2 regions of the Arthrobacter sp. genome follow, and region 1 is predicted to be linked to the other one. Evidence: riboswitches for the same ligand, from Rfam matches in the RefSeq annotation. Region 1 holds a riboswitch; the other holds the start of a gene.
The links. A riboswitch is a leader RNA that binds a small molecule or an ion and turns the genes downstream of it on or off. The one in region 1 is predicted to bind S-adenosylmethionine.
Positions count from the first base shown of each region.

Region 2: linked by a shared signal. The riboswitch ahead of RTN46_RS10640 (MetQ/NlpA family ABC transporter substrate-binding protein) and the one ahead of RTN46_RS08725 (hypothetical protein) in region 1 are both predicted to bind S-adenosylmethionine.

Region 1 is NZ_DALZXY010000037.1:21,574-25,159, reverse strand. Features, by position in the region: gene paaZ (phenylacetic acid degradation bifunctional protein PaaZ) at 1-216, opposite strand, end outside; gene RTN46_RS08730 (NAD(P)-dependent alcohol dehydrogenase) at 508-1,554, opposite strand; SAM riboswitch class IV at 1,678-1,814, shown strand; gene RTN46_RS08725 (hypothetical protein) at 1,832-2,218, shown strand; gene RTN46_RS08720 (tyrosine-protein phosphatase) at 2,224-2,961, opposite strand; gene RTN46_RS08715 (GNAT family N-acetyltransferase) at 3,071-3,586, opposite strand, start outside.
Region 2 is NZ_DALZXY010000052.1:19,473-23,058, reverse strand. Features, by position in the region: gene RTN46_RS10645 (methionine ABC transporter ATP-binding protein) at 1-1,009, opposite strand, end outside; gene RTN46_RS10640 (MetQ/NlpA family ABC transporter substrate-binding protein) at 1,090-1,971, opposite strand; SAM riboswitch class IV at 2,052-2,169, opposite strand; gene RTN46_RS10635 (macrolide 2'-phosphotransferase) at 2,408-3,322, shown strand.

The DNA of each region.
Region 1 (3,586 bases):
GAGGCCGGCCAGCCCGCGGTGGCCCACGGTGCGTCCGTGCTCGACGGCGGCGGCGGTGTCCAGCCCGTCGGTGCTGACCAGGGCCAGGAGTTCGCCGGTGCTGGCATCACGGACTTCGGCCGGGCTGGCAGCCGCCAGGCTGCCGCTCTCCGGGGTCCACCATTCGTCCTGGACGAAACTGGGGACGACTTGCACGTCTATGGCGGTTGAGGTCATCTTCGACGGACCCTTTCGATACTGGACGTTGGTTTCGGATCGCCCGGGAGGCCCCCGCCGTCCCGGCTGGAGCCGGGTGCGCACGCGGATAACTGACCGGACGGTCGGTAATCAATCCAGCCTACATGAGAGTGCGCTGGAGCACACCACCGGGGTATCCCCGGAGCTCGAAACAGCGAACGACGGCGGCACCCCCTCTCCAGGGGACACCGCCGTCGTTGATCGCAGCAGCACCGGGGCCGCGGCTCCGCAGGACGCGGTGCCGGGGCGCTGGTTACTTCTTAGACGTAACTACTTCATGTGCGGAACAACCACGGCACGGCCGCTGAGCTCGCCCGATTCCAGCTTCCGGTAGGCCTCGAGGGCGTTATCCATGCTGTAGAGCTCCACCTCGGGCTTGATCTGCCCGGCGCGGTACATCGCCACCACTTCATGCAGGTCTTCGATGGTGCCCCAGTAGGTGTTGGTCGTGGTCGACTCGTACGGGGTGGTGAAGAAGCTCCATTCGTACGATCCGCCGGCGATGCCAACCACAGTGAACCGGGACTGCGGTGCCATCGATGCGGCTGCAGTCTTGATGGTCGGAGAAACCCCGACGAAGTCGAACGCAGCATCCACGCCGCGCCCGCCGGTGATCTCCCGGATGCGTTCCACCTGGCCCTCGCCGCCGGGAACCACGATGGCCCCGGCAGCTTCGGCCTTCTGCATGGCCTCTTCCTTCATGTCAGTGGCAATCACGGTGGCGCCGGTGAGCGCCTTCAGGATCTGCACAGCCATCTGGCCCAACCCGCCGAGGCCGATCACCAGGGCGTATTTGCCGCCCCCAGCCAGGTTCGGCAGGGAGTTCTTGATGGCGTGATACGGCGTCAGCGCTGCATCGGAAAGCGGCGCAGCGGCGACGGGATCGGCGTCGCCCAGCGGGACCAGGTTCCGGACCGGGACCACTACATATTCAGCCATGCCGCCGTCGCGGCCCAGCCCCATGCCCAGGTAAGGGATCTCGGCGGCGTTCTCGCAGTAGGTGTCCTGTCCGCGGGAGCAGGCCTTGCAATGCCCGCAGCCCACCGGGCCGTAGACCAGGTAGGCGCCGCCGACCTCTACGCCGCTGACACCTTCCCCGAGTTCCTCGACCCAGCCGGAGTTCTCATGGCCCAGGACGAACGCGGGCGGAATCGACCCCGGCGAGCCTTCGGAAAAATCCTTATAGATTGCGACGTCGGAGTGGCAGGCACCGGCGCCTGCCACCTTCAGCAGGACCTCGCCCGGGCCCGGCTTCGGCTTTTCGACCTCCGTCAGGGACGGGAAAGTCTGCCACTTCTCAAATACAACTGCACGCATAATGCCTTCTTCTTTGAATCGGTGAGGCGAATTTTCGTCGCCATCCCCACTATATGCATAAACATCTAGTGGAGTCACAGTGGCCCTTCCCGGCGGGAGCGGAGGCTGCTAGGGTAAGCAGTGCTTCACGAGATGTGGCCTCCGCACCCGGCACCACCGGGCAGGAAAAGCTCCGACTGGCCTCACACCAACCCCATTGTTCGGCGGGTGGTTCGGATGACGAAGCGGCCCGCACCAACCGTTGCGGGCAAGGACAACCCATCAAAGGACAAACACTGTGGCTTACTCCAGTGACTCCCGCGTCCGTGTTCCCCCGGGCCGCACGGCGCCGGCACCCGCCCGCACCCCTTCCGGCCCCCAGAGCGGATACGACGACTGGATTGACGTGGAAGTGCACGCCGACCCAGAGCTCGACGTCATCGCCCTGGTGCTCGACGGCGCCCAACAGCTCGTGTGGCACCCGGACGTGGCGCGGGTGGCGCTCGCACTGGCTTCCGCGGCCGACTCCGCACAGTGGTGCCCGCGGCACTCGATGCTGCTGGTACCGGGTGGTTTCCAAAGCCCCGCAGGCAGCTCTTTTTTCTGCTTGGCCACTCTGGAGCGCCCGCACCGGTGCAGCGGGAAACCACTTCCGGCTGAGGCCGGGCTTCCCATGCCGCAGTAGCGGCTTCAGTCCAGCAGCCGGGCCCGGAGCCGGGCGAGGGTGTCCTCCCCGGTTCCGGCCGTACGCAGGTACGTTTCGGCATCGAGCACCCCCAGCACGTCCCGCAGTTCCTGCCGCGCGCCGGCATTTCGTATGGCGAGCTCGGCGTCGCTGAGGGGATGTTCACGCGGCTGCCGCTGGAGCCGGTGCCACTCGTTGATTCCCGCGGCGGCCTGCTGGTAGTCCCGCCAGATCTCCTCCTCCGCTGCTCCGGCGAGCTGCAGCAGGAGCAGGGTGACCAGGCCCGTGCGGTCCCGCCCCGCGGAACAGTGAATAACGACGCCGCCGGGAGGCGCATCCGCGAGGGTCCGGGCAATCGCGGCGAACTTCTCCGGCCAGCGGTGCAGGTTTTCGGGGTAGAACCGCGGTGAGTTCAGGTACGGGCCGGTCAGTGCGGTGAATTCCGGGTCGGCGGCTTCCTGGGTGGGCCGGTTCAGGAACCGGATGCCGGCAACTGCCGACGGCGGCACCACCGGATCGGTATCCCGCCGGCCGATTTCGGAGTCGTTGCGCAGGTCCACCACGGTGCGGACACCGGCGTCGTACGCCTGCTCCCAGCCGCGTGCCGTGATCCATTCGGCCCGGCCCATCCGGTAGATCCGGCCGGGCTGGAGCCTGCGTCCGCGCGCGACGGCGATCCCGCCGAGGTCGCGGGCGTTGACCGCGCCGTCCCAGTCCACCGTTCCGTTGCTGCCGCTGTTCATTGCCCCAGCCTAGGCGCAGGACATTTCGGGGAGGCCCGTGCCTCACGCAGGGACGGCGTTCCGTTCGGCGTGTGACGATCCAGCGCTGAGTGGGGACACCGTCGAGGCCTCACGGGCCGCGACGCCAATCGGTAACCTCGGGATAGGCGGAGAATCCGGCCGCCAGGTAGGTGGATACGGCGCCGGTGTTAGAGCTCTCTGCGCAGACAATGGCGCTCGATGAGCCCATCTCGCGAAGCGATGCCGCGGCCGCCCGCGTCATGATTGTGCCGTATCCGCGGCCGCGGTGCTCTTGATGCACCCCCATCGGCTCGATGAGGCCGGGACGCCCGGCGCCAGCAGACCATACCGTGGCGACGGCGACTGCACGACTGTCGTCATGGAGCGAGAGGATGCGCACGGCTTCGAAACATGGTCCCTCCGCTGCTGCCCGCCATCCAGCTACGAATTTGCGCAGCCGCTCGTCCGGCATCGGCGTTCCACGAAAAGCCGACCAGTGAACAGACACCCACTCATCAGTGCAACCTGGTTCGATGGTCTCGATCCGGTGACCGGCAACCTCGACAGTCGCTGCCAGATTACGCTGGAGCGGTGTCCACGGCTCGTCGGGTGACCACCCCTCCTT
Region 2 (3,586 bases), on a different contig from region 1:
TGATTCCGTGGCCCACGGACGCGAGTACGCCATCGATCACGTGGTCCGCCCCCTTGAGCGCCAGGGTGAGGTGGCCAAAGGCCCGCCCCGAAATGTCGTTGATGCCGCCGTAGACCAGTTCGAACCCCACACCGGCGCGGCCCAGTTCAAGGAAAACCTCGGCCTGTGAGGCATTTCCGTCCCGGAAGGACAGGGTGACAATCCGCCCTTCGTGCCGGGCTTTCAGGGAAGCCAGCTCATCCGGGGACGGGACGCCCCGAACCACGGTGGAGACGAACTTCTGCGAGGACGGCCGGCGCGGATTCGAGAAGACCTCGAAGACTTCGCCCTGTTCCACGATCCGTCCGCCGTCCATCACCGCCACCCGGGTGGCCAGATTCTGGATGACGTCCATCTCGTGGGTAATGACCACAATGGTGATGCCGAGTTCCCGGTTCACCCGGCGCAGCAGGGACAGCACCTCGTGGGTGGTTTCCGGGTCAAGGGCTGAGGTGGCTTCGTCGGCCAGCAGGATCTTGGGTGACGCGGCCAGCGCCCGGGCAATGCCGACCCGCTGTTTCTGCCCGCCGGAGAGCTGTTCGGGATAGCTCCCCGCCTTATCCGCCAGGCCGACGAAGTCGAGCAGTTCCTCCACGCGGGCAGCGATTTCCGTCTTGCTCCGCCCGGCAACCCGCAGCGGGTACGCGATGTTGCCCCGCACCGTCTTTGAGTTGAAGAGGTTGAACTGCTGGAAAATCATCCCAATGCCCAGCCGCAGCGACTTCAGCTTCCTTTCGGGAACCCCGGAGACCTGCTGCCCGTCCACTGTGATATTCCCCGAAGTACTGGTTTCAAGGGCATTGATGAGCCGGACCAGGGTGGACTTGCCGGCGCCGGAATAGCCGATGATGCCGAAAATCTCCCCCGCCTCGATCTCGAGGTTGATCTCCGTCAACGCGGCGACGGAGGATTCGCCCTTCCGGGCCGGCGGATAGGACTTGGAGACGTTCTGCAGGGAAATGAGGGCCATGAAGGTTCCTTATTTTGGAGACGGGTGTCCCGCCCGGCAGCTGCTGCCGCCGGCCGGGACCCTTCGGTGATGCGTCGGGGCTAGCCCAGGGCTTCGATGTCCTTCTGGACCTTGGCCAGCGAAGTCGACAGGTCCTCGACCGGAACTTTTAGGAACTCGGCGGTGTTGCCGGAGACCTCCTGCACACCGTCCTGGACCGACTGGGTGTTCTGGTAGATCTCCACCAGCTTCAGGTACGTCTCATTGTTTTCCTCGCCGGCCCGGGCCGCGAAAATGTTCACGTACGGGATAGCTGCGGGATCCGAGGGATCATCCTGGGCAATGGCGTCCTCGAACTTCAGCCCTGCGTCGCCCACGAAGTCGTTGTTGATGATGGCGGCGGCAACGTCAGGCAGCGACGTCGGTGTCAGCGACGCTTCCAGCGTGGTGACCTTGACCTTGGACTTGGCTTCCTCGATGTCATCGAGGGTGGAGAACGCGCTGCCGCCGCCGGCAAGGCTCACGAGGCCGGCGGACTGAAGTACCAGCAGACCGCGGGACAGGTTGCTCTCGTCGTTGGGGATGGCCACGGTGGCGCCGGCGGGGATATCTTCCACGGAATCGTACTGCGTGGAGTAGAGGCCCAGCGGATAGATGGCAGTGGAGCCGACAGGTATCAGGTCCTCGCCGCTGGCCACGTTGTAGCGGGCCAGGTACACGATGTGCTGGAACTGGTTCAGGTCCAGCTCTCCCTCGGTCAGCGCGGGGTTGGGAAGCGTGTACTCGCCAAAGTCCACAATTTCGACGTCGATCCCCTCCGCCTTGGCCGCCTCGGTGTAGGTGGCCCAGTACGGATCGCTGGCACCAACGACGCCGATTTTCACCGGGCCGCCCTCGTCCCCGGCAGCCGACCCGCAGGCGGCCATACCGAGGGCAAGGAGGGGTGCTACGGCAACTGCCAGGATTTTCCTGCTGAGTTTCATGGTTCGGTTCTTCTCCTGATGGGTTCGCGGCAAGGCGCGCGAAGAGTGGGGTGGCGCAGGCCGCTCTTAGGGCAGTGCCGGCGCCGTACTTGCCTTGCGGAGGGTCTCCGCCAAGGCCGAATCTTCACCTGGAGCACCCCGCTACGACGAGAGGGTTGCTGTCCAGCCGGCCAGGGCCGATGGCTGGAACTCTTGATTCCGGTCTCACGCTAGGGGCGGGTGCGGGGCCGCGCCAAAACCGGATGACACAGAGCGGCGCACGCCGTCGCGGGAAGACAAAGAGCGACATATAACGTCGCAGAAGGACACAGTGCGATGCCGGTGCTCGTGCCACCGGCCCAGTCAGAGCCTGTTGGGCCAACCCGCCGCGTCGGTAGGATTGTTCTTTCTGCCGGGTACGCACGGCGTGGCAGCTGAGAGTCCAAGGAGGAAGCGTATGGGCACGGTCGAGGATCTCGGCGCGGACGGCATCTGCGCCCTGGCGAAACGTTTCGGACTGGTCCTGGAGCCGGAAAGCGTCCGTTTCAACGAAGCAGGGCTGGACTACCGGGTTGCGTTCGCAACAGCCACAGGCACAGGCACAGGCACAGATGAGCAATGGGTACTGCGGGTCCCCCGTCGCCCGGACGTTGCGGCGAACCAGGACCAGGAACGGGCCATCCTCGATTTTGTCCGGCCCCGGCTGCCTGCGGCCGTCCCGGATTGGAGGATCCAGACCGAGGACCTGATCGCGTACCCGCTGCTGCCCGGGACCCCCGGACTGACCGTGGGGCCCGAGAACCAGACGAACTGGCATTTTGACCCGTCATCGCGGCCCTACCTTCAATCCCTGGCCAAGCTCATCGGATCCCTGCACAGCATGGACGCTGCCGCCGCAGCTGCAGCCGGCATCCCGGCCGAAACCCCGGAAACCGTCCGGCAAAACTGGGCGGACGGCCTCGGCACGGTTGAAGCAGAGTTCCGGATCGCCCCGGACCTGCTGGACGGATGGCGCCGGTGGCTCGACGACGATCACTTCTGGCCGGCGCGGACCGTCCTGACCCACGGTGAGCTATATCCAGCCCACCTGCTGCTCGATGACGAGGACCGCATCGTCTCGGTACTGGACTGGACCACGGCGAAAGTCAGCGACCCGGCGCTGGAATTCATGTACGTGCAGCTCATTTCCCCCGGCTCCCTCCAGGAGGTAGCGACCTGGTACCAGGAGGCAACCGGGCACTCCGAGCCTTATCTGGTGGAACGCTGCGCTGCCCTCATTGCTGCGGGTCCGTTGAACCATGCGCTCTATGCCTTGACCACGGGACTGCCCGAGCACCGTGACGCCGCGGCCGCACAGCTGAAGCCTGCCTAAAACAACACACTCGGCAGCACGATCGAACACAGCCGCCGGACCTGGCGCCGCACCTAACCTCTGCTGAGCCGCGCGTAACCTCTGTTGAACTGGTGGCCGGCCGCGGACGCCTTGGGTATCCTGCCAGCAGTGCAAACTTACTTATTTCCGTGATGCAGAGCGCTCTCTGCCAGCTTGATGCTCCCCTTCGGACCCGTGACGACTCCGTGGCGGGCGGTGATTTTGTGTGCCCGACGCCGGGACTCCTGCGGAGTCCCGAACACC